DNA from 4 places in the Halomonas sp. C22 genome. Region 2 is predicted to be linked to each of the others. Evidence: predicted binding sites of a transcription regulator. Region 2 holds the regulator's gene; each other region holds the start of a gene.
The links. Region 2 encodes sigma-54, which starts transcription at its own class of promoters, with help from an activator protein. Its sites were predicted from a motif close to TGGCACNNNNNTTGCTNT; they were not measured.

Region 1 (7,223 bases), on a different contig from region 2:
CGCCGCTGCTTACCCATGAAACTCAGCGCTCGGGCCAGCCACTGGCAAATTACATGGTGCTGTTGACCGACCGTCCGCCCGTCAACGTCCAGCAGGTGGAGGACGAGGCCATCAGCAGTGCGTTGGCACTGGACGAGCAGTTGTCTGAGCGGGTCGAATCGTCCCTTTACCTGCCTGACCTGGATGGCGTCGAGGTCTCCCGAGTGGCAGAAGGCATCAGCCTGCGCGTGCAGGATCAGCTGCTGTTTCCTTCAGCCACCGCTGGGCTGACAGAGGGCGGTACATCGCTGGTGGGAAGCCTGCTGGAAACCATTCAGCGCTACGACGGTGAAGTCTGGGTCGAAGGGCACTCGGATAGTCAGTCGATCAATACCCCCGAGTTTTCGTCCAACTGGGCGCTTTCCAGCGCACGGGCCATTGCCATCGTCGAAGCACTGGAGGCTGCAGGGGTCGAACCTGAACGGCTGCGCGCGGTCGGTTTTGCCGACACTCGCCCACTGGAAGATAACAGCAGCGCCGAGGGGCGCGCCCGCAATCGACGTGTCGAAGTAGTGATTCACGTAGAGTAAGCACCCACACGCTGGCTTGGGGCAGCTCACTGTTGTAAGAGGAGGCTTCAGCTCGCGATGATTCCTGCACTTGGCTTGATTGGGGTGGCTACTCAGGCAGTCGCCCAATGAAATTGGCCTTCCACAGGATAGCCTGGGTGGCTGCTCTGGCTATAAGCCAATGAATTGGCCTTCCACAGGCAGGCTTGGGACTGCTTTGCTTTTGCTGAACAAAAAAAGCCCGCCAGGGGGGTGGCGGGCATCAAAGGGCTTGGCTCACTGCAGCCCACTGACATCTGGTGAGGGGGTGTACGAGATCGCCAGTGGGTACAATTCGAGTATAGCTATTTTTAAATGTTTGCCAAGGATTGGTGTAAAAATTTTTGTTGTTGTGTCGTTGTGGGCGCTCTATCAGATAATTCTTGTACAATTTCTGGCAATACTCCCGCCTCTTGGCCCCTGTTTATTTGCGCTATTTTGGTGCGCCTTCGCTTGCCCTATTTTGGTGCTGTCTTTATTGGGAGCTTTCGCGTGTTTTAATTATTTGATTTTAATTAACTAAATCGTTCTGGCATGCATTCTGCTTTGGTAGTTTCCTACCTTAGGTGCTTTTTTCGAAAGGCCATCACGTTCGGCTTTTGAATGACCTGATTCCAGTTTGCAAAAGGTGCTGCCATGACCGAGTCCGCTAGTCCTGCACTACTTGACCCCGCGTTACAGCCGCGTCTGGTGGTCACTGATCTCGACGGTTCCTTGCTGGACCACCACAGCTACGACTTTTCGCCTGCGGCCCCTTGGCTTGCTCGCCTCAAGCAGTTGGGCGTGCCGGTCATTCCTGTCACCAGCAAAACGCGGGCCGAACTGGTGCCGCTACGTGAAGCGCTGGGGCTGACGGCAACGCCCTTCATTGCTGAAAACGGTGCCGTGATTGGTCTGCCGCCCGGCTGGTGCCATGCCAGCCTTGACCGGCCGGGTAGCGGGCTGGACGGCGTGGTCATCAAGCACACGGGGGTGGATATCCGCTTTATCCGTGCACGCCTGGCCATCTGGAAGCAGCGTCTCGACCTGCAGTTTACGCCCATGGGGGAGATGGAGGTGGCAGAGGTCATGGCCAGAACTGGCCTGGACGAGCCCCGTGCCAAAGCAGCCAAGCGGCGCGAGGGCAGCGAGCCGCTGATCTGGGAAGACGATGAAAATGCCTTGGAAAAATTGCGTGCTGCGCTGGAGGGCGATGGGTTGACCATGACCCAGGGCGGTCGTTTCTGGCACGTCATGGCGCAGGCATCGGGCAAGGGAAGTGCGGTGAACTGGTTGATCCAGCGCTTTGCGTCGCTACGCGGTCGGCAGCCGCTTGCGCTGGGGCTAGGCGATGGTCCCAACGACGTTTCCATGCTGGAAGCCGTCGATCAGGCCGTGGTGATCAAAGGGTGCCATGACTTGAGGGTGGCGCCACACAACCGGGCGCTGTATCGCACCCAGGCAACCGGGCCAGCCGGATGGGCCGAGGGGGTGGCTCACTGGTGGGGGCGAGACGACCGCCGGCTAGCGGCGGAGCCCCATCTGCAAACCACCACGGCTTAACTCAACGAGGAAGCGCGCATGAGTGATTTTCATCAGAATGGCGTCATTACCGATTTTCATAATCTGACCCGTCGTCCCGTGGAAGATCTCGAGCGGGAGCTGTGCCAATTTGCCAAGCGCCGCCCAATGGGGTTGATTCTACCGTCGCTGTTTTCCGAGCTGGAAGGGCCGGCGCTGTCGGCCATTGTCGATGAATTGGCCAAGGTGCCTTATCTCAACGAGATCGTGATTGGCCTGGATCGGGCCGACCGAGAGCAGTTTCTCTATGCTCGTGAGTTTTTTTCACGCTTGCCTCAGCATACCCGCATTCTGTGGAACGATGGTCCTCGGCTGCGAGCGCTGGATGCGGAGCTCGAGCATCACGGGCTAGGGGCGCTTGAGCCTGGCAAAGGGCGCAATGTGTGGTACTGCGCGGGGTATGTGCTGGCGTCAGGGCGCTCGTCGGTGGTGGGACTGCACGACTGCGATATTCTGACCTACGACCGCAGCTTGCTGGCACGCTTGATGTATCCGGTGGCGCATCCGCGCTTCAACTACAGCTTCTGCAAGGGGTACTACCCACGCATTGCCGAAGGCAAGCTGAATGGTCGGGTGTCTCGTTTGATGGTGACGCCGCTGCTACGGGCATTGAAGACCGTGTGCGGCCCGCTGCCGTATCTGGATTACCTGGACAGTTTCCGCTATCCGTTGTCGGGGGAGTTTGCCATGCGCAGCGACGTGCTGGAGGGCATTCGCATTCCTGCCGATTGGGGGCTGGAAATTGGCGTGCTCTCGGAGCTACAGCGCAACTACTCGCATCGCCAGCTGTGCCAGGTAGATATCGCCGATGCCTACGACCACAAGCACCAGCCAGTGAGCGAAGAGGATGCCAGCGGTGGTTTGAACCGCATGAGCCTGGATATCGCCAAGGCACTTTATCGCAAGCTGGCCACGCAAGGCGTCAGTTTTAGCAGCGAAGATTTCCGTACCTTGAAAGCCACCTACTATCGGTTGGCGCTGGACTTGATCGAGGCCTATGACCACGACGCCACCATGAATGGACTGAGTCTGGACCGCCACTGCGAAGAGCAGGCGGTAGAGCTGTTTGCCAGCAACCTGCTGGAAGCTGGCAACCTGTTTCTGGACAACCCGCGTGAGCGCCCGTTCATTCCTAGCTGGAACCGGGTGCAGGCCGCTGTACCTGACCTGCTGACCCGGATGCACGAAGCGGTCGCGCTGGATAACCAGGGGGATGTGTAGGCCATGACGGCCTACGTTTGACGCCTAGAAATCGTCGCTGTGCGCCTGTGTGCTGGAAGGCGCCAGTGACAACGCCTGGGCTTGATGCCGTGACGCGTTGAGCTTGAAGTTGCTGACCATCTGACGCAGCTGGGTGCTCAAATGCGCCAATTGCTGGGTAGCATGATTGCTCTGCTGCACCAGTCCGGCATTTTGCTGAGTCATTTGATCCATCTGTGTCACGGCCTGGTTGACCTGCTCGATGCCGCTACTTTGTTCGATGGTGGCCGCAGAGATCTCCTGGACCAGCGTGCTGAGCTGCTGGATGTCGCCCACCACGCCGTTGATGACATCACCGGTACTGCGCACTCGGCGGCTGCCTTCGACCACCTGAGCATCGGCATTCTCGATCAGCCCCTTGATCTCCTGGGCGGCAGACGCGGAGCGGCTGGCCAGCTGGCGAACCTCGTTGGCCACCACGGCAAAACCGCGCCCTTGCTCCCCTGCACGAGCGGCTTCCACCGAGGCATTCAGCGCCAGGATATTGGTCTGGAAGGCAATCGCATTGATCGTTTCGACGATGCTGCTCATGCGAGTGGCGCTTTCATTGATGGTCGCCATGGTATCGATCACCGAGGACATGGCGTCGCTACCCCGCTGGGCGCTTTCTGCGGTTCGGGAAGCCAGGCTGCGAGCGTGGTCGGCATGCTCTGCGTTCTGCTTCACTGTCGCGGTCAACTGCTCCATGCTGGAGGCGGTTTCCGCCAGCGACGCCGCCTGCTCTTCGGTGCGCGTCGAGAGCTCTTCATTGACGCCCACGATCTGTTCTACCCCATTGTTGACCTGATCGGCGCCATGGTGGATGTCGCTGATGGTGCCCGCCAGGGTTTCGCGCATCCGGTTGATGTCGAACAGCAGGCTGCTTTGATCACTTCCTTTCAATGCAGCGGCCTGAGTCAGATCGCCATCGGCAATATGACGTACCACACTGGCCGCATAGCGGGGGTCACCGCCCAGCCGACGCGCCACGTCCCGGATCACCCAGCCCATCAGCAGCGTCACGGGCAGGCCAATGATCAGCAGAATGACCGCTGAACGTACCAGTCCAGCTACAAAGGCTGCATCGATATCGTCCACATAGACGCCTGCCGCCATGGACCAACCCCATTCGGGCAAGTGGGCCACATAGCTTACCTTGGGTGACTGGTCTTCACCCGAGATGCGCCGCGAGTAGTAATCCACGTGCCCGCCACCTGCCTGGGCCACATCGCGAAGTACGCTGTACAAGCGCATGCCGCTGGCGTCCTGGAAGTTGGTCATGTCTTCGCCACGTGGGCGATTGGGGTGGGACACGATGGCCAACTGGTTGTCGAACGCAAACACATATTCGCCTTCACCAAAGCGAACGCTGGCAAGGTTATCGATGGCCCGCTGCTGCGCTTCATCGACGCTCAGTTCACCGCTGGCGGCACGTGCTTGCAGATCGGCGATTTGGCCGTGGACGCTATTGACGATGTACTGAATGCTGTCGCTGCGCTCGTTGGCGATGGTTTGGCGGTTTTCCCAGGCCAGCCAGCCTACCAGGAGCAGCATGGCCACCCAGATAATGCCCAGCGTGCTCCACAGTTTCTGTGTAGTAGTCAGGTTGTTCATGGCGTCCTTATATCGATTAGTTCAGTGAGTAAGCCCTCACTCCTATCGGCCATGAGGCGGCCTACCTTAGTCGAAAGGAGTGTTTTTAACTAAATTTTACAATTGATAATTCTAAAAGGTAATAAACATATAATATTTTGTGGGATACACTTGATGAAATGCACACTGCATACGGTCAATTGCTGGAGGTCCATCATGCAACGCCCCGTCGTCACGCCCTTTTTCGATGAGCCAACCAACACGTTCAGTTACGTGGTGAGAGACCCCGATGGCACCGCCTGCGCCATCATCGACTCCGTGCTCGATTTTGATTACGCCGCTGGGCGAACCGATACCCGTTCAGCGGAGCAGATCATCGCGTTTGTGCGCCGTGAAGGGCTAAACGTGGCCTGGATACTGGAAACCCACGTTCATGCCGACCACCTTTCGGCGGCCCCCTACTTGCACGCCCAGTTGGGCGGCAAGACCGGCATCGGTGCGCACATCGTCGAGGTACAGGAGATCTTCGGCAAGGCCTTCAATGCGGGCACCGAGTTTGCCCGGGACGGTAGCCAGTTCGACGCGCTGTTCCAAGAGGGCGATACCTTCATGATTGGCGCCCTGGAAGCCACCGTGCTGCATACGCCTGGCCACACGCCCGCCTGTTTGACCTATGTGGTGGGGGATGCCGCGTTTGTCGGCGATACGCTGTTCATGCCCGACTACGGCACCGCCCGCTGTGATTTTCCCGGTGGCGATGCCCGCACTCTCTATCGTTCGATTCAGAAAGTGCTGGCCCTGCCTGACACGACACGGCTGTTTTTGTGCCACGACTATAAAGCCCCGGGGCGTGACGTGTACCAGCACGAAACCAGCGTTGCCGAGCAGCGCCAGGCCAACGTTCATGTGCACGAGGGCATCAGTGAAGACGCCTTCGTGCGTATGCGCACCGAGCGAGATGCCACCCTGGGCATGCCTCGGCTGATCATCCCATCGGTTCAGGTCAACATGCGGGCTGGGGAGCTGCCCCCCGAGGAAGATAACGGTCAGGTGTATCTCAAGGTGCCGATCAATCGTTTCTGAATCTTTTCAACCCACGTAATACGAGGAGCAGACGGTGGACGTAATGGCAAGCCTGCAAGGGCTGGTGGGGGGCGTGTTGATTGGGCTCTCCGCCGTTTGGTTGATGGGGGCGCTGGGGCGTGTTGCTGGCATCAGCGGGATCATCGGAGGGCTGGTGCTTCAGCGGCCCAAGGGCGATAGCGCCTGGCGGGTGGCTTTTTTGGCGGGCCTGGTCAGCGGCCCGCTGCTGGTCATGGCGCTGGGCGGAGGCCTGGGCAATGTGGCTGGCAGCCCCGGTGAGGTGATTGGTGCGCCTGCCGGTGGCGTTGCGCTGATGCTGTTGGCGGGCCTGCTGGTGGGGTTGGGCACCGGGCTGGGCAGCGGCTGCACCAGCGGCCACGGCGTATGTGGTTTGGCGCGTTTGGCGCCGCGTTCCATGGCGGCCACGGGCATGTTTCTGGTGACCGCCATCGCCACCGTGTATGTGGTGCGTCATGTCATTGGGGGTGGCGTATGAGCCGGGCTGCGTTGAAAACGGCAGCGGGCTACGTGGCAGGGCTGCTGTTTGGGTTAGGGCTAGCTATTTCCGGCATGACCGACCCAGCGAGGGTGCTGGGGTTTCTGGATATCGCGGGCGCCTGGGACCCCACGCTGATGTTCGTGCTGGGGGGCGCGGTGTGCACCACGTTTGTCGGTTACCGGCTGGTGTTTGCTCGGGGGCAGCCGCTGTTGGCCGGTGGCTTTCAACTGCCCACGCGCCAGGAGCTGGATGGCAAGCTGCTGGGCGGTGCGGCGTTGTTTGGTGTGGGCTGGGGGCTTTCCGGCTACTGCCCGGGGCCTGCCATTGCTTCTCTGGGCGGCGTCACGCTGCCGTTACTGGCCATGTTGGCGGCCATGGTGCTGGGCTGGTGGGGGGCTGCACGCCTGTCTCGCTAGCACCACTGAACCAACGTGGCATGTTGTCGCCCTTGCTCTAGGTGAAAGCGGTGCCGCAGCACCATTCGGCGCCCCCATCGGCAACGCTCTCCGCGTTGCTTCGCGGGTGCGCTCCGCTTACGCCGCGCTACGGGTATATCGCCAACATTGGGTATGGGGGCACGGGCACGGATATCCCCGTAGCGCGGCGTAACGATTGAGCGAGAGCAACGAGCGAGTGAGGCACCCGCGGAGGCGGCGCCAGCC
Region 2 (7,223 bases):
CATCATCAAGAGCGTCAAGCGCGGCCTTTACGCGGTCAGCTTCGGTGGCGGGCAGGTAGATATCACGTCGGGCAAGTTCGTGTTTTCAGCCAGCGAAGCCTACCTGATCGAAGATGGCCGCATCACCTCGCCAGTCAAGGGCGCCACGCTGATCGGCAATGGCCCTGAGGCGATGGGACGAGTGTCCATGATTGGCCATGACCTGGCCATGGATACCGGGATTGGGGTATGCGGCAAGGAGGGCCAGGGCGTGCCGGTAGGCGTTGGGCAGCCCACCCTCAAGCTGGACGAGCTGACCGTCGGTGGCACGCAATCCGGCTAGTCAGACAGCGCAGCTCGTCATCGTTGGTGTGGGGGTCAGAGCGCCAGCGTATCGCGCAAGTGCTTGAACAGCTTGCGCGCGCTGGTCGGCGGTTTACCTTGCTCACGCTCCTTGCGGGCGTTACGCACCAGCTGACGCAGGGTCTGGCGGTCGGCATCGGGGTAGTCGGCAAGGAACAGGTCGACGGCGTCGTCACCCTCGTCGACCAGCCGATCACGCCATTTTTCCAGTCGATGAAAGGCATGGTCGCGCTGCTCTTTCTCTTGCTCGATGGCATCGAATACCCCCTGGATGGCGGCTAGATCCTCCTTGCGGATCAACTTGCCCACGTACTGCATGTGGCGGCGGCGGCCTTCATGGGAGCGGATGCGCGAGGTTTCCTCGATGGCCCGCAACATATCGTCAGACAGCGGAAAGCGGGCTCGTTCGGCGGGTTTCATGGCAATCAAGGTTTCGCCAAGCGCCTGAAGAGCATGCATTTCACGCTTGAGCTGGGATTTACTGGGACGCTCTTCCTGCTCGTCAATATCGAGGGGCTCGGGGCGTTGCTTAGGCATACAGACACTCACTGATTTGGATTCGTCGGCAGCATTATATCAGGCTGCGACCATAACATTGATTCGCCAATGCAATTGAGGCGAAAAGGAGACCACATGGCACAGGCATTTGATGCAGCAGCGCAACAGGCGCTACTGGCGCAGCGGGCGGAAGAAGCCCTTGGCCTGGCGAAAACGCTGGGCGCCGATGCCGCTGAAGTAGGCGCCAGTGTCGACCAGGGGGTGGGCGTCAGCGTACGGCTCGGCGAGGTCGAGACCGTCGAGCTTTCCCGTGACCAGGGAATCGCCATTACGGTCTACGTTGGCCAGCGCAAGGGGAGCGCCTCCTCCACGGATGCCAGCAGCGCCTCGCTGCGCGCCACGGTGGAAAAGGCCCTGGCAATTGCGCGCTATACCGGCGAAGACCCTGCTGCCGGGTTGGCAGACGCTGCGCTGATGGCGACCCGGCTGCCGGATCTCAAGGTGCACCACCCGTGGGCGCTCTCGACCGAGCAGGCCATCGAGCTGGCGCTGCGCTGTGAACAGGCGGGGCGCAGCGTGTACGGTATTCACCAGTCCGAAGGTGCCTCGTTGTCCAGTGGCGAGGGCGTGCGGGTCTACGCCAATAGCCATGGCTTTCTAGGTACCCAAAAGGGCAGCAGCCATTCGCTGTCCTGCATGCTGATCGCCCAGGATGACAAGGGTATGCAGCGCGACTATGACTACACGTCGGCACGCAATCCCGTACAGCTGCGTGACCCGGAGGACGTCGGGCGCGAAGCGGCCGCACGCACCCTGCGGCGGCTGGGTGCGCGCAAGCCGCCCACCGGTACGTTTCCCGTGCTGTTCGACCCAACCCTGGCCGCAGGCCTGGTAGGCCACCTGATGGGCGCGTTGGCGGGCGGGGCGTTATATCGTGAAGCATCGTTCTTGTGTGATCGCCTGGGCAGCCCGCTTTTCCCGGAGTGGATGGGGCTGGAGGAGCGCCCCATGGAAGTCGGCGCCACGGCCAGCTCGCCCTTCGACGCCGAGGGTGTGCAGACCCGAGATAACCGTTTCATCGAGCAGGGCAGGATCGCCAGCTACATGCTGTCTGCCTACAGCGCGCGTCGCCTGGGTATGCAGTCGACGGGGAACGCTGGCGGAGCGCGTAACCTGCGTCTGTTGGCCCCGCTGACACCGCGTCACGAGCTGTTGCAGCAGATGGGGCGGGGTATTTGGGTCACCGAGCTGATGGGGCAGGGGGTCAATGCTGTGACGGGTGACTACTCTCGCGGTGCGGCCGGTTTCTGGGTGGAGAATGGCGAGGTACAGTACCCCATCGAAGAGTTCACCATTGCCAGCAATCTCAACACCATGTTCGCTGGCCTGATGGGGATTGGCGATGATACCGATACGCGTGGCAGCATTCATACCGGCAGCTGGCTGGTGGACGCCATGACGGTGGCGGGCAGCTGACGAGGGTTACTGATCCTCGTCGAAGCGGGCGTCGAACAGGGCCTGGATGGCATCGAGGGCCTGGTCGGCGTCTTCACCTTCTGCGGTAATGGTGAGTGACGTACCGCAGGGGGCCGCCAGCATCAGCAGCGACATGATGTTGGCCGCATCGGCCTTTTGCTGCTGTTTGTACACGTGAATGCGGGCTGAAAACTGCTGGCCGCACTTGACCAATTTGGTGGCGGCGCGGGCATGAAGGCCGCGTTGGTTGGTCAGCGTTAAGGTTCTTTCAGGCACTCTGGTTCCTTTTTGCCGAGTGATATCAGGGCGACGTCGTGTCGCTGGGAGGGGTGGAAGAAGCGGCATCGACGGTAGCGGGTAATTCGCTCAGCGTGTACTGCAAGCCCAATTCCCGGTGTCTGAGCTGAATAGCGCCAGTGCGCTTGACCAGCGATTGCGCCAGTTGCTCGACCATGTAGACAGAGCGATGCTGTCCGCCGGTACAGCCAATGGCCACGGTCATATAGCTGCGTTGACTGCTTTGGTAAGCAGGTAGCCATTTCTCCAGCCAGGCATGAATATCGTCACGCATGTCATCGACGATGGGGTAGCCACTCAAGAAGGCCTTGATGTTGGCGTCGCGTCCGGTGAACTGCCGCAAGCTGGGGTCCCAATAGGGGTTGGGCAGGCAGCGCACGTCGAACACGATATCGGCATCCATGGGTACGCCCCGTTTGTAGCCGAAAGATTCGAACGTCAGGGTCAACTGGTCACGCCGCTGATGAGCAACCTGATCGGTGATGCGGCGGCGTAGGTCGTGTACCGAAAGACGCGACGTATCGATCAGCAGGTCAGCCAGGTCCCGAATCTCGAGCAGGGTTTCTTCTTCCTTGTTGATGGCCTCTTCCAGGGTCATGTCGCTATCCCGCGTCAGCGGGTGGCGCCGACGGGTGGCCGAGTAGCGCTCCAGCAGAATGCGAGCGTCCGTGGTCAGGTAGATGACCTGAAAACGGATCTGACGCTGGCGTAGTTCTTCCAGCAGAGCAGGCAACTGTTCCAGTGCAGTAGGCAAGTTGCGCGCATCGATGCTGACGGCCAAATGAGTACGCCCCCCCTGTTGACGCAGTTCATCGACCAGCGAGCCCAGCAGCATGGCAGGCAGGTTGTCGATGGCGTAATAGCCAAGATCTTCCAGAGCCTGTAGGGCGATGGACTTACCGGACCCTGAACGGCCGCTAATGATCACCAGCTGCATAGCGCATCTCTCTTGGCTTGAGAAGGAATAGGGGGTTACCGACGGCCTTGCTGCCCGGCAAAGGCTGCGCTAGGCAGCCTGCTCGCGAATCTTGTCGGTCAACAGCGTCAGCAGTTCACGCTGGCTGCTGACATTGCGCAATTGCTGACGTGTGGCTGCGTCGTTCATGATCGTGGCGACCTGACCCAATAGCGCCAAATGCGTATCATCGGCTTCTTCGGGTACCAGCAGCACGAACACCAGATCGACGGGGTCACCATCGATGGCATCGAAGTCGACGGGTTCGGCCAGCTTGAGAAAACCGGCAATGGGCGTGCTGCAGTGAGGACTGCGTGCGTGGGGAATGGCCACGCCATTGCCGATGCCGGTACTGCCCAGCCGTTCACGGCCAATCAATCGACTGAAGACTTCCTGGCTATCCAGGCTGGGCGTGTTTTGAGCGATAAAGGTGCTGAAAAACTCCAGCACCCTTTTTTTGCTGCCCCCGGGCACGTCGTACAGCACGCGCTCCGGGGGGAGAATGGTTTCCAACGTCATCGGGTTAACGCACGCCAGCGCCTTGGGCGCGGGCTTGTGCTTTTTCCTTGTGTTTTACGAGCTGACGGTCGATTTTGTCCGCCAGGGCGTCAATGGCTGCGTACATGTCGTTGTCCAGCGCTTCGGCATGAAGGTCGGCTCCTGCTGCGTGCAGGGTGCAGGCGGCTTGCTGGCGCTCCTTTTCAACAGATAAGGTGACCTGGACGGTCGTGATGTTGTCGTAGTGACGTTCAACGCGTTCCAGCTTTTCGTTTACGTAGTCACGCAAGGCGTCAGTCAGTTCAACGTGATGACCAGTGATGTTTACTTGCATTGACGTGCTCCTTATCCATCGGACTGTACTTCGATTGTAACCCTTTTTGGGCCATTGCAAAGCCCTCGTCGAGAGTTTGTTGGGCGAGAGCGTTTAACTAGCGTAAACGACGGCGCTCACTCGACGAAGGTATACCCATCGACTCACGGTACTTGGCCACGGTGCGGCGGGCCACGGTAATGCCGCCCGCTTCCAGCAGGGTGACCAGACGGCTGTCGGAGAGTGGCTTGCCCGGAGGCTCGTCCTGAATCAGTTTCTTGATGCGTGCTCGAATGGCCGTGCTGGAATGGCTGTCGCCACCTTCCTGGCCGCTGACTTGGCTGGAGAAGAAGTACTTGAGCTCGAACACCCCGCGCGGGGTATGAATGTATTTCTGGGTAGTGACCCGCGAGATGGTCGATTCATGCATCTCCACCGCTTCGGCGATATCGGCCAGAATCAGCGGTTTCATGGCTTCTTCGCCATGCTCCAGAAAGCCGATCTGCCGAGCAATGATCTCGCGCCCCACGCGCAGCAGGGTGTCGTTGCGGCTCGAAAGGCTTTTGATCAGCCAGCGAGCCTCCTGGAGATGCTCTTTCAGAAACTGGTTGTCCTGGCTCTTGTCGGCGCGTTTGATCAGGCTGGCGTAGTCGGGCTGAATACGCAGTCGAGGCAGCGCTTCCGGGTTGAGTTCCAGGTGCCAGCCCTCGTGATCGTGGCGTACCACCAGATCTGGCGTGACATAGCTGTCGTCGGTGATGCCGTAGGCGCTTCCAGGCCTGGGGTCAAGGCTGCGAATTAAACGGATGACATCGTCCAACTGCTCGTCGTCGAGGCTCAGGCGTCGCTTTAGCAAGCGCATGTCGTCCTTGCCGAGAGCTTCGAGAAACTGGCGTACCAGGCGTTTGGCAGGCATCAGCAGCGGGGTGTCTTCGGGCAGCGAGGCCAGCTGCAGCATCAGGCACTCCCGCAGGTCACGGGCAAATACTCCGGTGGGTTCAAACTGCTGAAGGCGCAGCAGGGTGTTTTCGACCTCGCGCTGGCTCAGGCCGTCGTGGCCTTGTGCCTTGAGCCCCTCGCGAATGTCGTTGAGAGGCTGGGTCAGGTAGCCGTTGGCATCCAGCGCATCGATGAGGCTTTCGGCGATGGCATGTTCACGGGAGGAGAAGTCGGTCATGGCCAATTGCCAAAGCAGGTGACCGTGCAGGCTCTGCCCCGCCGCCTGACGCTCGAAGTCCGGGCCTTCGCTGCTGCCGCCCATGCTCCCCATGTCCTGGTACGTGTCGGACCAGTCGCTGTCTACGGAAAGCTCGCTGGGGATGCTGTCTGCCCACTCGGCTTCCTGAGGCTCGCTGACGGCCTGTTCGCCAAACTCATCTTCCTGCTCGAGCATGGGGTTGGCATCCAGCGCCTGCTGAATTTCTTGACGAAGGTCCAGCGTCGATAGCTGAAGCAGCGCAATGGCCTGCTGCAGCTGAGGTGTCATGGTCAGCTGTGTGCCGATGCGCAGTTGAAGAGAAGCTTTCATGACCATCTGAGAACCACTCGTTAATCAGAAAGCTCCACCCTAGAGCGACTCTCCGTTTGGTGCAAGTGCAATAAGCATGCCACTAAATAAAATGTCTTCGTGGGCCATTGTTTAAAGCCGGAAGTCGGCGCCCAGATAGACGTCGCGTACCTTCTGGTTATTGAGGATTTCCTGGGGGTTTCCACTGGCGATGATGTGTCCGTCGCCAACAATGTAGGCAATATCGCAGATATCCAGAGTTTCACGCACGTTGTGGTCGGTGATGAGGACGCCAATATGACGCTTCTTGAGGGCGCGTATGATCGATTTGATATCGCCCACGGAAATGGGGTCGACGCCGGCAAATGGTTCATCCAGCAGAATGAAGGCAGGTTCGGTGGCCAGCGAGCGAGCGATTTCCACCCGCCGCCGCTCGCCGCCCGAGAGGCTCATGCCCAGGTTGTCGCGAATATGGGTGATGTGAAAATCTTCCAGCAGAGATTCGAGCTTGGCTTCTCGGCTGCTGCGGTCGAGCTCACGACGCGTTTCCAGAATGGCCATGATATTGTCGGCCACCGACAGTTTGCGAAAGATCGATGCTTCCTGAGGCAGGTAGCCGATGCCTGCCAGGGCACGCTCATGCATCGGCGCCCGGGTCAGGTCGAGATCGTCGATGCCCACTTTGCCAGCATCGGCCTTCACCAGGCCGACGATCATGTAGAACGAGGTGGTCTTGCCTGCGCCGTTGGGGCCTAGCAGGCCAACGACACTGCCTTGGGCAATTTCCAGGTTGATATCCTTGACCACGCGGCGGCGCTTGTAACTCTTGGCCAGATGCTGTGCATGGAGCGTCTTGACCGCTGCAGTGTCGGGGCTGATGGCTGTCACGAGGGGCTCTCTCTATTGCTCGGGCTGTAAGGTCATGCGGATGCGTTGCGGTGCGCTGCCGCTGACATCGGAGCGTGCTTGGACCACCCCGCGGTCGATGAAGTATTCGAGCCGTCCACCCTGGAAGCGATCCCCTTGCTGGGTCAGTTCGGCCTGGTCGATCAACTCTACACGCCGCTCGGACACATGGTAGACGATGCGCCGCGCCCAGCCTTCCATGGGCGTCGTCTGGTCTTCCAGCTGGTTGCGCAGGTAGGCACGCTCGCCCGTGGCGACGGCCCGGGAGAGCTCGCCCGCCTCGTTGCGATGAATTTCGACACGCTCTCCGCGCAGCTGCATTTCACCTTGGCGAATGTCGACGTTGCCGGTATAGACCGCCGTGCCCGCACGTTGGTCCAGGTCCAGGCGGTCGGCTTCCACTTCAACGGGGGCCTGTTGTTGAGCAGCGG
Region 3 (7,223 bases), on a different contig from region 2:
CGCCATGCTATTTGGCAAACGCCTGAAAGTATGAGGTTGGCGTTAGGTAAGCCTCGCTGGGGCCGTTCAGTATGCCTTGTGCATTGGGGAAGGCGTTGAAGAGTGATGAAGGGATGAGGGCGACGATCAATGTGGGGGTGTTTCGGTAGAAAAGCGTGCTTTCAACGCGCTCAGTGGCGAGCCTCGCGGCAACCCCAGTGCTTGCCCGCTGAGGGTCTTCAGGCGGGTGGGGCAGGCATGCAGGCGCTGGAGCAGGTCGGTCATTGCCGTGACCTCCAGCTCGGGGTCGAAGCCTCCCAGGCGTTCCAGCCAGGTTCGGCTGATGGCCATGTAAGGGGGCAATGCGGCGTTAGGGCCACGTAGCTGCTGCCAGAGGCGTTCTGGCAACCGAGGCGTCATCGCGCTGATGATCAGCGCATCCAGCGTTTGCGTATCCAGCTCGGGGTACAGCAGGGGCCATAGCTGTGCAGGCAGTACCTGTTTGTGCATGGCCACCAGCAGCCATTCTGCCTGGCTGACATACGCCGCCTGATTCAGGCGAGCGCCCAGTTTCTTCTCTGGGGTGACGAGGCAGTGGGCGTGGAAACGATGCTCCAGGGTCGCGAAGCGCTCATCCAGAAACGCGGCGGTCACGATCACGGGCACGAGATGCTCGGCCAGGCCAGATTGACGAATGGAGCGCAGGTGGCGAGGAAGCCAGGCTCCCGCCACGGAAGCATCGACGATAAAGCAAACCGTACCCATGAAAGCGGCTTCCTTCGTAGTAAAAACTTTCCGTTTGTAATTTATTGTAGGCATTGGTTTCTTTTCGTAGCAAGGAGAAATGGTGGAGAAAAGCATAAAAATAGACTGCCTTGCTATGCACTGATTTTGTGCAATAAGGGAATTTTTTGTATTTTTTTGGTGCATATTGAGCTTGAGACGTGCTCTATGCAGTAGCGTAGTGGGTAAATGCTACATCAGGAGGCATCGGAGAAAATGATTTTTGCTTTTTGAATCATGCTGTTATTTTTTTAAAAGCCATATTGGTGCAAAGTTGGCATGCTACGTGCTTATATTTCGTGACAGCTTCGTAGGCAGTTTCATGAACAGTTTCATGGGCCGTTTGTCAGTCGCTAGCAGGCCATAGGCAGAAGCCGCTTGGCGTGCTACAACGATAGCCGGTCTGAAATGATCGCTGGGCGATTTGTTATCCATGGTCAAGCAAACGTAAAGCGAACAAAAAAGACAAACGCGCCACGTGCCAAGGCATGTAGACGATTTGTTGAATAACACTTTTATCGATAGCTTATTGTTTCAAGCTCTAAGCCACGCTCATACCGGAGGACACTATGTCAGCCAAGACTCTTGCGCTAATCGAAGAACATGACGTTAAGTGGGTAGACCTGCGTTTCACCGACACACGCGGTAAAGAGCAGCACGTGACCGTGCCTGCGCGTGACGTGAACGAAGAGTTTTTTGAAAACGGCCAGATGTTCGATGGTTCTTCCATCAATGGCTGGAAAGGCATCAACGAGTCTGACATGATCCTGCGTCCGGAAGACGGCACCGGCTTCCTGGACCCCTTCACCGAAGACGCTACCCTGATCCTGCGTTGCGACATCATCGAGCCTGCCACCATGCAGGGCTATGACCGTGACCCGCGTTCCATCGCCAAGCGCGCCGAGGCTTACCTCGAGTCCACTGGCCTGGGTGACACTGCGTTCTTCGGCCCCGAGCCCGAATTCTTCATCTTCGACGAAGTGCACTGGAAGTCCGACATTCAAGGATCCATGTACAAGATCACTTCCGACGAAGGCGCCTGGGCCACCGACAGCAAGGTCGAGACTGGCAACCTGGGTCACCGTCCGCGCCTCAAGGGTGGCTACTTCCCGGTTCCGCCGGTCGACAGCTTCCACGATATCCGTGGTGCCATGTGTAACACCCTGGAAGCGATTGGCCAGACTGTCGAAGTACACCACCACGAAGTGGCCAACGCCGGTCAGAACGAAATCGGCGTGAAGTTCAACACGCTGGTGAAGAAGGCCGACGAAGTTCAGGAAATGAAGTACGTGATCCACAACGTGGCGCACGCTTACGGCAAGACCGCTACCTTCATGCCGAAGCCGCTGGTAGGCGACAACGGTTCTGGTATGCACGTACACCAGTCGTTCTGGAAAGATGGTCAGAACCAGTTCGCGGGCGATGAGTACGCTGGCCTGTCTGAAATGGCGCTGTACTACATCGGCGGTATCATCAAGCACGCCCGTGCTCTGAACGCCTTCACCAACGCTTCTACCAACTCGTACAAGCGTCTGGTACCGGGCTTCGAAGCGCCGGTCATGCTGGCCTACAGTGCTCGTAACCGCTCTGCGTCTATCCGTATTCCTTACACTGCCAGCCCGAAAGGCAAGCGTGTAGAGACTCGCTTCCCTGACCCGACTGCCAACCCCTACCTGGCGTTCGCAGCGATGTTAATGGCGGGTATCGACGGTATCAAGAACAAGATCCACCCTGGCGATGCCATGGACAAGAACCTGTACGACCTGCCGCCAGAAGAAGGCAAGTCCGTACCGACAGTGGCCAACAGCCTGGATCAAGCACTGGAAGCACTCGATGCTGACCGTGCGTTCCTGACCGAAGGTGGCGTGTTCACCGACGATATGATCGACGCCTACATCGAACTGAAGATGGAAGACGTTGAGCGTATCCGCATGACGACTCACCCGATCGAGTTCGACATGTACTACAGCTGCTAAGCTGATGGCATGACTGCTAAGATCACCCTTGCGGTGTGACGAGCCAAAACCCCGCTTCGGCGGGGTTTTTTTATGGGCAGCATAGGTGAGGAGACAGCGTGGTGAGCAAGCGGCGTGTTGCATGGTCAGCCATATTATCCACAGGGGTTTTCGTGGCTGCCTGCCTGTGGGTAAGCGCTGCCCAGGCGCAAACGGTGTACCGCATCGTCGATGCCCAGGGCAACGTCACGTTTACCGATAACCCCGAGCGCGGAGGCGAAGTGCTGCGGCTGGCGCCCTTGCCCAGCTTGCCTGCCGCCACCCGCCCAGCCGCGCCTTCGGCGGCACGGCCTTTGGGGCGTCCGGGCCAGCCGTTCATGCCTTATGACCGGTTCGTCATCGTTGCCCCCGCGCCAGGGGCGTCGCTGCGCGGTGGCATGACGCCCGTGGAGGTCAGCGTTTCCCCTGCGCTGCGCGAGGACCACCAGATCCAGCTGCTCGTCAACGGCGAGCTTAGCCAATCTCCTCTGCACAGCGATGCTTTTTGGCTGGCAGGCCTGCCCCCAGGGCAGCATCGTTTGCAGGCAGAGCTGCTGGACAGTCAGGGGCGTATTCAACATCGCACCGATCAGGTGACGATTTTTATCGCCGATTAATGCAATGCACTATAATGGTGCATCAGGCTGGCTAAATCTCCCTGCCCGTGCGCTATAAATGCCCGAGCGGCACCGGCAGGCTGCCCCCAAGCCGTGCATGGCGTCGTTTTGGGTAACTTGGCGCGCTTTTTGCACTTCCTCAGCTAAATCTCTAACGCAACGGTTAGCGACGCTTCAGGACACGCCATGTATCAGCGCTTATTGGAACACCTCACCACGGCGGTACTGCTGCTGGACGGCGAACTTCGGGTTCGCTGGATGAATCCGGCCGCCGAGGCGCTGTTGGCGGTGAGCTTCAGCCGCGTACAAGGCATCAGTCTGGATACCTTGCTGGGCGGCGATGAGAGTATCGATGACGTGCTGGCCAAGGCACGCGATGCGTTTCACCCTTACACCCAACGCGAAGCGCGTATTACGCCGCTCAACAGTGAACCCTTGACGGTGGATTACACCGTGACGCCGCTGTCTGCCGAAGAGCTGCTGCTGGAGGTGGAGCCCCGCGACCGGCTGATGCAGATTTCCCGAGAAGAAGCGCTGACCACCCGCCAGGAAACCATCAAGGTACTGGCCCGCGGGCTGGCCCATGAGGTGAAAAACCCCTTGGGCGGTATCCGCGGTGCGGCGCAGCTGCTGGAGCGCGACCTGGACGACCCGGCCTTGCGGGAGTTTACCCACATCATCGTCGAGGAAGTGGATCGTCTACGCGATCTGGTGGACTCCATGCTGGGCCCCAATCGCATCATCAAGCATGAGCCGGTGAACATTCACAAAGTGCTGGAACGCGTGCGTGCGCTATTGCTGGCCGAGCACCCGCAGGTCACCGTTCATCGCGATTACGACCCCAGCTTGCCCGACCTCTCTGGCGACGAGTCGCAGATGATTCAGGCGGTCTTGAACGTGGCCCGCAACGCGGTACAGGCCATGAGCGAAGCCGACACGCCGTCCCCCACGCTGACCCTGCGCACCCGTGCCCGCCGCCAGTTCACTCTGGGGGCCGAGCGTCATCGGCTGGTCAGTGAGGTGGGTGTCATCGATAACGGCCCCGGCATTCCCGATGCGCTTCGCGAAACGCTCTTCTACCCCATGGTGTCAGGTCGCGCGGAAGGCAGCGGCCTGGGACTGTCGATTGCTCAGTCAATTTTGCACCAACATCAAGGATTGATCGAATGCGATTCCCGACCCGGACACACCGAATTTCGTTTACTGATTCCATTGGTTATTAATTTACCGGAGATGCGTCATGACTGAGGCGACACGTACCGATGTTGCACGGGTGGTTATCGTCGATGATGACCGCGCTATCCGCTGGGTGCTGGAGCGCGCGCTGGCGCAACCCGACCTGGATGTAGAGTGTATCGAGCGGGCGGATACGGCGCTGGCTCGGCTGCTGGAAAACCCGCCGGACGTGCTGGTCACCGATATTCGCATGCCGGGAATCGACGGCCTCGACCTGATGTCCCGCGTGCGTGCCGCCCATCCCGACCTGCCCGTCATTGTCATGACCGCCCACTCGGATCTGGATAGCGCGGTGGCTTCTTACCAAGGGGGGGCTTTCGAGTACCTGCCCAAGCCCTTTGATGTCGACGAAGCGCTGGCGCTGGTGCGGCGCGCGGTGGCCCATGCCCGCGAGCGGCAGCGGCCGGTCAGCGTGCCGGAAGGGCTGAGCGCCGAGATCATCGGCGAAGCGCCTGCCATGCAGGAGGTGTTTCGCGCCATCGGGCGCTTGTCGCACTCTCATATCACGGTCTTGATCAATGGGGAGTCGGGCACCGGTAAAGAGCGGGTGGCCCAGGCGCTGCATCAGCACAGCCCGCGCTCCGGCAAGCCGTTCATTGCCCTCAATATGGCGGCGATTCCCCGTGATCTGATCGAATCGGAACTGTTTGGCCATGAGAAAGGCGCGTTTACCGGCGCCGCCCAGCAGCGCCAGGGGCGTTTCGAGCAGGCCAACGGCGGTACGCTGTTTCTGGATGAAATCGGCGACATGCCCGCCGAGACGCAAACGCGCCTGCTGCGGGTGTTGGCCGATGGCGAGTTTTACCGGGTCGGCGGCCATACGCCGGTCAAGGTGGATGTGCGGATCATTGCTGCCACCCACCAGAATCTGGAATCCCTGGTGGATGAAGGGCGTTTTCGTGAGGATCTGTTCCACCGCCTGAACGTGATTCGGGTGCACCTGCCGCGCCTGGCCGAGCGCCGTGAAGACATCCCCCGCTTGACCCGCCATTTCCTGGCGGAGGCGGCCAAGGAGCTATCCACCGATATCAAGGTGCTGACCACCGAGGCAGAGGCCCACCTGACTCGGTTGCCGTGGCCGGGTAACGTTCGCCAGCTGGAAAATATCTGCCGTTGGCTCACCGTGATGGCGTCTGGCAGGGAGATCCTGATCGAGGACCTGCCACCTGAGCTGCGCTCGGTCAGCGCGCCGGAAGGGGGCGCTTACGGTGATTGGCGTTCGGCCTTCCGGGATTGGGCTGACCACGCCCTGGCCGAAGGGCATACGCACCTGCTGGAAGAAGCGGTGCCGGACTTCGAGCGCATCCTGATCGAAACCGCCCTGAAGCACACCGGGGGGCGCAAGGGGGAAGCGGCCGAGCTGCTGGGCTGGGGGCGCAATACCTTGACGCGCAAGCTCAAGACGCTGCTGCCCGCGCTTGCCGACGAGTAGGCTGTTGATCGCCGTAGGCTCGGCGATCCCGGCTCGGAACCACTAAAAAGCCCGCTGACACGGTCAGCGGGCTTTTTCATGCCATCCTGTTCACGGCATGCGGGGCAGCTTAGTCGTCTGCGCCCGGTACGCCGCCCAGCTCTTCGATCAGCGCCTTGTAGCTTTCGGTCTGCTCGGTGAGGGTCTGGGTGACGTCTTCTTCCGACAGGTACACCACCGGCATCAGAATGCGCTCTTCGGTGATCTCGATGAAGCGCTCATCCTGGGTAGCGGCTTCCAGTGCTTCTGCCAGGCGCTCTACGTGGGCATCCGGAGTGTTGTTGGGCACCATGACCACGCGAATTTCAGCCGGGTTGATGTCATAACCGGCTTCCTGCAGGCTGGGCGCATCCGGGAAGGCTACCAGACGGTCTTCTGCCAGGCTCAGCAGTACTGGCATTTCACCCGTTTCTGCGTAGCCGGAGTGGGTGCCACCGCTGTAGGCGAAGTCGACGTCGCCAGAAAGAATCAGCGGTGCCATGCCAGCGCCGCCCGCTGTGGGCACGATGCGCAGGTCAAGACCTTCCTGCTGGGCAATGTACTCGATGATCATGCGGTCCAGGGCGGTCTGCGTGGCATAGCTGGTGCCGGGGTTTTCGCGGGCATACTCCACCAGCGACTCCCAGCTGTCACCAAAGGGGCGGTTCTCGCCGGTCACGATGGCCGACTGGCCCAGCGTCACGCCCGCCACGTAGCGGAAGTCGTCCAGCTGGTAGGCGGTTTCCGTAGCCAACGGGCCGTAGGTGATGGTCATGGAGGTGCCAAAGGCAAAGGTGTAGCCTTCGTCGTTATTGTTGGCCAGGCGAGTCAAGGCCACGCCACCGCCAGCACCCGGCTGGTTGACCACGTTCACCGGCTGGCCCAGCTCTTCTTCCAGTACGTTGGCCAGTACACGCGCTTGAATATCGGTGCTGCCGCCTGCGCCAAAGCCGACGACCATGGTCAGCGGCTTGCTGGGGAAGTCATTGGCCTGGGCGGTGCCAGCGGCCAGGGTCAGCGCTGCCGAAACGATGGCGGTGGTCAGAAGATGCTTTTTCATGGTGGTTTCCTCGATGGTTTTTTCTTGGTAGTGAAGGTTGCTCGGTTTAGCCGTGTTGCCGACGCTGCCGGTACTGGCGATAGCTGCTCCACAGCAGGTGCAGT
Region 4 (7,223 bases), on a different contig from region 2:
CGCTAGGTTTTGGCGATGTTACCCACGGAGAACACTATGTTGATGCGCCGTTTTATGCTGTTAACCGCACTGTTGTTCATGAGCACGCCGCTGATGGCGGCTCATCATGGCAGCGGCCACTCGGATGCCATGGAGGGCCACTCCTCTATTGAAGTGGTGCAACCCTGGACCCGTGCAACGCCGCCGGGGGCCGGGGCGGGCGGTGGCTTTGTCACTCTCACCAATCACGGTGATGGCGATGACATGCTGCTGGGGGCGACCAGCCCGATCACCGAGCGTGTCGAGATCCATATTATGGAGATGGACGGCGATGTGATGCGCATGGTACCCCTGCCCAGTGGCATCGAGTTACCGGCGGGCGAGAGCGTCACGCTAGCGCCGGGCGGTTTACACTTAATGTTGATGGAACTGGGCTCACCCATCGTGGAGGGTGCGCCCGTCCCTGTGACGCTGGAGTTCCAGCACGCCGAGCCGATGGAGATCGAGCTTCAGGTGCTGCCAGTGGGTGCCTCTCCGGAAGGGAGCCACCATGAAGGTAGTCACCCTAAAGGTGCCCATGATCATGGGCACGCGACGCACTAAGTCGGCCTACCGCCCTGTTAGCCTTGGCGAGCGGGGCGACGCTTCCACCACATCACGCCTGCGGCCACGCATATCACGATGACGGCGATGCATACCGCCAGCAGGAAGAGCTGATTGGTAAGCCCAAACTCCTGCCCCGAACGTTAATCCCAAATTCCAGCCAGCGGCCTAGCGGGCCATAGTCGGCGTAGCTCATATCGAGCAGCGGCTCACCACGCCGCCCCTGCCGTTGCGCGGCCACCAGAGATAAATGCCGGTGGCGACTAACAAAATCGACCAGCCCGCGGCAATCTCAATCAGCTTGCGTGGGGGTTGCCCGAAAAACTTGAAGCTATGCAGGTAGCGAACGGTCCACATCACCGTTCCCCCGTCATCCAGAGAACCAAGCACCTCAGCCGTATAGGGATTGACGTACACCGCCAGCCGTTCGCCGGTTAGGTGCAATGTGATGGCTATATGCACATATTTGGTGCATTGAAGGGCTGGGCAAGAGGGTTGAGGCTCAAAAAAAGGTCTTTATGGCGGTAAAAAAGCGCTTTTCACCATTTTGGCGCATTCTTTGCATTTATAAGGCAATGATGAATCCACCAGAAAGCGACAGCGCCCCATGATGTTGAGCGAACTTGCCCCACCCGCTGCTGATTCCGGCCACCGCTTTGACGCCGAGCGCCGCTGGGCCGCCTCGCTGGCCCTGCGCTTTGCCAACCGCGATGGCGTGACCCGATTAGTGCAGGCGCGCCACCAAGGGCCGCTACGGGTGCAGCGCCCGTTCTACCCGGAAGGCAGCCAGGAAGCGTGCCACGTTTACGTGTTGCACCCGCCCGGCGGGCTGGTGAGCGGTGATGCGCTGACCATCCGTGCCCATGTGGAGCGCGGCGCCCACGCGCTGCTCACCACGCCCGCTGCCAACAAGCTTTACAAAGCCGACAGCCAAGGGGTCGCCTGGACACAGCACACCGAGCTGACGGTAGAAGAGGGCGGCACCTTAGAGTGGCTGCCCCAGGAAACCATCGCGTTTAACGGCTCAAAGGGTGCTCAGCGCACCCATATTGTGCTGCAGGGTAATGCCCGCTGCCTAGGCTGGGAAGTGATGGCGCTCGGACGCCCGGCCAGCGATTTACCCTACGTTTCCGGGCAGATCGAGCAGCACTTCCGCCTGACCCTGGACGGCAAGCCGCTATGGCTGGAGCGCCAGCCGCTGGACCCCGCACACCCGCGCTTCGTGGGCCGCTGGGGGCAGGGCGGCGCGACGGTGCAGGCCACGCTGTGGGCCGTGGGGCTCGATGATGCCCCGGCGGCCATCGAAGCACTGCGCGAGGCGCTGCCGGATAACCCCCGCTGGGCAGTGACGGAACGCCATGGCGTACTGCTGATGCGCTATTTAGGTGCATCCCGAAACGAAGCCTGGGCCCTGTGTGAACACGCCTGGCAGCTACTACGCCCGCGCTGGATCGAACGCGAAGCGCATACGCCGCGCATTTGGCTAACCTGATTGGCAACACGCTGATAACGCTGGAGACACTCCATGGAACTGACCCCAAGAGATAAAGACAAGCTGATGCTGTTCACGGCCGCCCAGCTCGCCGAGCGGCGCAAGGCGCGCGGCCTGAAACTCAACTACCCCGAGGCGGTGGCGCTGATTAGTTTTGAAATCATGGAAGGCGCACGAGACGGCCGCAGCGTCGCCGACCTGATGAGTTACGGCCGCGAGATCCTCACCCGTGACGATGTCATGGAAGGCGTGGCCGAGATGGTCGATGAAGTGCAGGTAGAAGCCACCTTCCCCGATGGCACCAAGCTGGTCACCGTCCACACCCCTATCAACTAACCGTCCACCGCTAGGAGAGCGCCATGATTCCCGGTGAGTATCAGTTGCACGAAGCGGATATCGAGCTGTGTGCGGGCCGCGAACGCATCAGCGTAGAGGTGGCCAATACTGGCGACCGCCCCATTCAGCTCGGCTCCCACTACCATTTTGCCGAAGCCAATCCGGCGCTGGTGTTTGACCGCGATAAAACCCGTGGCTACCGGCTGGACGTCGCCGCAGGCACCGCCATCCGCTTCGAACCCGGCCAAACCCGCGAAGTCACGCTGATACCGTTCGTCGGCAAGCGGGAAATCTACGGCTTCCGTGGCGATGTGATGGGGCCGCTCGATTAGCCAACGGATTAATAAAGAACAACCGACGGTAGGGCGGTCATCGTCTGGGTGACTGGTCACACAGACGATGACCGCCCAGCACTGGACTCAACGCTTGAGGCAGAGGCAATACATGAAACCGGTAAACAAGATCAGTCGGCGCGCCTACGCCGATATGTACGGCCCCACGGTAGGCGACCGCGTGCGCCTGGGCGACACCGAGCTATGGATTCAAGTCGAAAAAGACGCCACCCACTACGGTGAAGAAGTGAAGTTCGGCGGCGGCAAGGTGATCCGCGATGGCATGGGCCAAAGCCAGCGCCAGGATGCCTCGGTGATGGACACCGTGATCACCAACGCGCTGATTCTCGACTGGTGGGGCATCGTCAAAGCCGATGTGGGGCTGCAAAATGGCCGCATCGCCGCCATTGGCAAGGCGGGCAACCCCGACACCCAGCCCGATGTCGAGATCGTCATTGGCCCCGGCACCGAAGTGATTGCCGGTGAAGGCAAGATCCTCACCGCTGGTGGCATTGACGCCCATATCCACTTCATCTGCCCCCAGCAGGTGGAAGAAGCGCTGATGAGCGGTGTCACCACCATGCTGGGCGGTGGCACTGGCCCCGCCACGGGCTCCAACGCCACTACCTGCACCCCCGGCGAGTGGCACATTGGCAAGATGCTCCAGGCCGTGGACGACCTGCCCATGAACATCGGCCTGCTGGGCAAAGGCAACGCCAGCCTGCCGGAAGGGCTCGAAGCGCAGCTGGAAGCGGGCGCGATGGGCCTCAAGCTGCATGAGGACTGGGGCACCACCCCCGCCTCCATCGATACCTGCCTGAGCGTGGCGGAAAAGTACGATGTGCAGATCGCCATCCACACCGATACGCTCAACGAATCCGGCTTCGTGGAAGACACCCTGGCCGCGTTTAAAGAGCGTGGTATTCACACCTACCACACCGAAGGTGCAGGCGGCGGCCACGCCCCGGACATTCTCACCGCCTGCTCCAAGGAGTACGTGCTGCCGTCCTCCACCAACCCCACGCGGCCCTACACGGTGAACACCATCGACGAGCATCTCGACATGCTCATGGTCTGCCACCACCTGGACCCCAATATTCCCGAAGACGTGGCCTTTGCCGATTCACGTATTCGTCGCGAAACCATCGCCGCCGAGGATATCCTCCACGACCTGGGCGTGATCTCGATGATCGCCTCCGACTCCCAGGCCATGGGCCGCGTGGGTGAAGTGGTCTGCCGCACCTGGCAAACGGCCCATAAAATGAAGGTGCAGCGCGGCCTGTTGCCGGAAGATGAAGCGCTGGGGGCCGACAACCTGCGCGCCAAGCGCTATATCGCCAAATACACCATCAACCCCGCCATTACTCACGGCATCGCCCATGAAGTTGGCTCCATTGAAGTGGGCAAGCTGGCCGATTTGGTGCTGTGGAAGCCCGCCTTCTTCGGCGTCAAACCGGCGCTGATTTTGAAAGGCGGCATGATTGCCGGAGCGCCCATGGGCGACCCCAACGCCTCGATTCCCACGCCGCAGCCGGTGCACTACCGCCCCATGTTCGGCACCTTTGGCCGGGCGGCCAGCCAGGTAAGGCTCAACTTCGTCAGCCAGGCCGCCATCGATGCGGGCATCAAGGAGCGGCTGGGCCTGCAAAGTACGCTGTCGGCCTGCAAGAACGTGCGCGGCGTGCGCAAAAAGGACATGAAGCTCAACGACGCCTGCCCAGAGCTCACCGTCGACCCGCAAACCTACGAAGTGCGCTGCGACGGCGAACTGCTCACCTGTGAGCCCGCGACTGAACTGCCGCTGGCGCAGCGGTATCACTTGTTTTGAATGTAAGACATATCCTAGGCGACACGAGAGCCGGGGGCAGCCCGTAGAGAGGGTCTTTTGCCATGGATGGCAAAAGTAGCGTACAGGGAGGTATTTACAGCGCCCTCTCGTAGGGCTGCTCCCGGCGAGCCCCCCAAGGCTATAACAGGACGATATCGATGTTGAAACTGATTGAACGCCTCGGCCCCGTAGATGAGGACACCGCCAGCGACACGCTGACACTGCCCTTCGAGCTGCGCATTCGTGGCCGCTTGAAAGCCGAAAGCGACAGCGGCCAGCCGCTGGGCCTGTTTCTGGATCGCGGCCCGGTATTGCGCGATGGTGAAGGCCTGAAAGCCGAAAATGGCGAGATCGTGCGCGTTTGTGCCGCCATCGAGCCCGTGGTGACCGCGCGAGTGAGTACTGGCTTACCCCTGGCACGGCTGGCGTACCACCTCGGCAATCGCCATGTGCAGCTGGCGCTGGGAGAAGACCAGCAGGGCGGCTGGGTGCGTTTCCCACCCGACCACGTTCTCGAAGAGTTGGCCGAGCTGCTGGGCGCGACGCTCGAGCACCACAACGCCACCTTCGACCCCGAGCCGGGCGCCTATAACCAGGTGGGGGGTGGGCATTCGCACGGCCATGGTCATAGCCATGGCCACGGGCATTCCCATGCTCACGACCACGACCACGACCACGACCACGACCACGACCACGACCATGGACATGGACACAGCCATGCCCACTAAGCCAAACACCTCGCCAGACCTGGCGCTGCTGGGCTTGCTGCAACTGGTGAGCCCGGCGCTGCCCATCGGCGCCTTCGCCTTTTCCCAAGGGCTGGAAAGCGCCTTCGAGCTGGGCTGGGTCCGCGATGAAGAGAGCCTGAGCGAGTGGCTGTCCGGGGTACTGGAAGATGGCCTGACCCGCTGTGAACTGCCGGTGATCGACCGGCTATACGGTGCCTTTGCCGCCCAGCAAGGGGGCGACGTTGCCGAGTGGGACCACTGGCTGGCCGCTACCCGTGAAACCGCCGAACTGGCCGCAGAAGATAGCCGCCTGGGCGCGTCACTCACACGGCTGCTGGGCAGCCTGGACCTGTTGCCAAACGATGAACTGTTGAAAAGTGAAGACTCACTGACGCCGCTTTTGCCACCGCAGGCGGGTTACGTCACGATGTTCAGCTGGGCAGCTTATCAACGGGGCATTCCCGTTCACCAGGCGCAGCTGGGGTTTGCCTGGACCTGGCTGGAAAACCAGCTGGCCGTAGCCTGCAAGGCACTGCCGCTGGGGCATACGGCGGCACAACGTATCATCGAGCGGCTACGCAGCGAACTGGTCGTGGCCGTCGATCGGGCGAAGCACCTGGACGACGATGCGCTGGGCCCCGTGCTGCCCGGCGTGGCACTGGCCAGCGCCCTGCATGAAACCCAATACTCCCGTTTATTTAGAAGTTAACTGGCATCATTCAGGAGAAGACAATGACTCACTGTTTACGCGTTGGCGTGGGTGGCCCGGTAGGTTCCGGCAAAACCGCGCTGCTCAAGCAGCTCTGTTCGGCGCTGCGCGATCATTATGATATTGCCGTGGTCACCAACGACATCTACACCCGCGAAGACGCCGATTTCCTGCTGCGCCACGAAGCGCTGCCCGCCGACCGCATTCTGGGGGTGGAAACCGGCGGCTGCCCGCACACGGCGATTCGGGAAGATGCCTCGATGAACCTGGCGGCCATTGACGAGCTGCATGCCCGCCACCCCAGCCTGGAACTGGTGCTGGTAGAGTCCGGTGGCGACAACCTCTCCGCCACCTTCAGCCCCGAGCTTTCTGATCTGACGCTCTACGTGATCGACGTGTCGGCAGGCGACAAAATTCCCCGTAAAGGCGGTCCCGGCATCACCAAATCCGACCTGCTGATTATCAACAAAATCGATATTGCCGAGCAGGTCCACGCCTCGTTGGAGGTGATGGAGCGCGACTCGAAGAAAATGCGCGGCGAGCGCCCCTTCGTGTTCACCAATCTCTACGATGGCGTGGGCCTCGAAGAGATCATTCGCTTCATTCTTGATAAAGGCATGCTGGAGGAGCGCCGACCGCAGGTGGCCACGACCTAACTGCTCACGACGCTCGACGCATAAAAGACACATAAACAAGCTGCCCAGCCCGGGAAACCCGGTGCTGGGCAGCGTTGTTTCGTGGCTGGCACCGCGCCAAAACGGGCCATCCCTGGCCACCACTCCGTTACAGTGAACCGATAGGCGATTGATAACCTTAACCCATGTTATGAAAAGGCGGTGAGCAAGCTAATTTATTGTTCATAAAGCGAGAAAGTTGCCTATAGGGGTCAAGCTGATGCACCTTTTGCCGATAAAACCATGACAACCATAAGAACTCTGACCTCAAAGCAACCGGAAAAACTTCATGACGAGCTCTGACAAGACAAGAAAAAAGCTATGCCTAAGCCTTCAAACCAAAGTATTGATGCTTGTACTCATCCCGCTGCTTCTCATCACGGTACTGCTGGTGATGTTTAATGCTTATACGCGAACGTTGGACACCCGGGAAACACTGGCGCAACAGCGTGATATGCTCATCGAAGAGCGCCGTACTGCAGTGCGGAACATTGTGCAAATGGCAACGACCGCCATTGCGCCGATATATGAGCAAGCCGGTG

Region 1: FEU76_RS03030 (HAD-IIB family hydrolase) is a predicted target of sigma-54. The motif match lies at 1,118-1,135, and genes of this name have one in related genera.
Region 3: glnA (glutamate--ammonia ligase) is a predicted target of sigma-54. The motif match lies at 1,038-1,055, and genes of this name have one in related genera.
Region 4: FEU76_RS05845 (urease accessory protein UreD) is a predicted target of sigma-54. The motif match lies at 1,131-1,148, and genes of this name have one in related genera.

Annotation. Positions count from the first base shown of each region.
Region 1 covers NZ_VBVC01000001.1:657,042-664,264, forward strand. The annotation lists gene FEU76_RS03025 (OmpA family protein) at 1-569, shown strand, start outside; gene FEU76_RS03030 (HAD-IIB family hydrolase) at 1,224-2,129, shown strand; gene FEU76_RS03035 (glycosyl transferase) at 2,148-3,368, shown strand; gene FEU76_RS03040 (methyl-accepting chemotaxis protein) at 3,393-5,000, opposite strand; gene FEU76_RS03045 (MBL fold metallo-hydrolase) at 5,196-6,062, shown strand; gene FEU76_RS03050 (YeeE/YedE family protein) at 6,097-6,558, shown strand; gene FEU76_RS03055 (DUF6691 family protein) at 6,555-6,977, shown strand.
Region 2 covers NZ_VBVC01000006.1:152,240-159,462, forward strand. The annotation lists gene tldD (metalloprotease TldD) at 1-322, shown strand, start outside; gene yjgA (ribosome biogenesis factor YjgA) at 358-879, opposite strand; gene pmbA (metalloprotease PmbA) at 976-2,316, shown strand; gene FEU76_RS12910 (HPr family phosphocarrier protein) at 2,323-2,592, opposite strand; gene rapZ (RNase adapter RapZ) at 2,618-3,550, opposite strand; gene ptsN (PTS IIA-like nitrogen regulatory protein PtsN) at 3,620-4,087, opposite strand; gene hpf (ribosome hibernation-promoting factor, HPF/YfiA family) at 4,092-4,400, opposite strand; gene FEU76_RS12930 (RNA polymerase factor sigma-54) at 4,498-5,913, opposite strand; gene lptB (LPS export ABC transporter ATP-binding protein) at 6,019-6,765, opposite strand; gene lptA (lipopolysaccharide transport periplasmic protein LptA) at 6,787-7,223, opposite strand, start outside.
Region 3 covers NZ_VBVC01000010.1:128,508-135,730, reverse strand. The annotation lists gene FEU76_RS16420 (acyltransferase family protein) at 1-34, shown strand, start outside; gene FEU76_RS16415 (hypothetical protein) at 127-744, opposite strand; gene glnA (glutamate--ammonia ligase) at 1,332-2,738, shown strand; gene FEU76_RS16405 (DUF4124 domain-containing protein) at 2,891-3,373, shown strand; gene glnL (nitrogen regulation protein NR(II)) at 3,560-4,621, shown strand; gene ntrC (nitrogen regulation protein NR(I)) at 4,614-6,041, shown strand; gene FEU76_RS16390 (tripartite tricarboxylate transporter substrate binding protein) at 6,151-7,119, opposite strand; gene FEU76_RS16385 (tripartite tricarboxylate transporter permease) at 7,166-7,223, opposite strand, start outside.
Region 4 covers NZ_VBVC01000002.1:539,828-547,050, reverse strand. The annotation lists gene FEU76_RS05855 (copper chaperone PCu(A)C) at 37-582, shown strand; gene FEU76_RS18690 (PepSY domain-containing protein) at 775-1,044, opposite strand; gene FEU76_RS05845 (urease accessory protein UreD) at 1,190-2,074, shown strand; gene ureA (urease subunit gamma) at 2,108-2,410, shown strand; gene FEU76_RS05835 (urease subunit beta) at 2,434-2,742, shown strand; gene ureC (urease subunit alpha) at 2,855-4,570, shown strand; gene ureE (urease accessory protein UreE) at 4,729-5,298, shown strand; gene FEU76_RS05820 (urease accessory protein UreF) at 5,288-6,007, shown strand; gene ureG (urease accessory protein UreG) at 6,031-6,663, shown strand; gene FEU76_RS05810 (methyl-accepting chemotaxis protein) at 6,971-7,223, shown strand, end outside.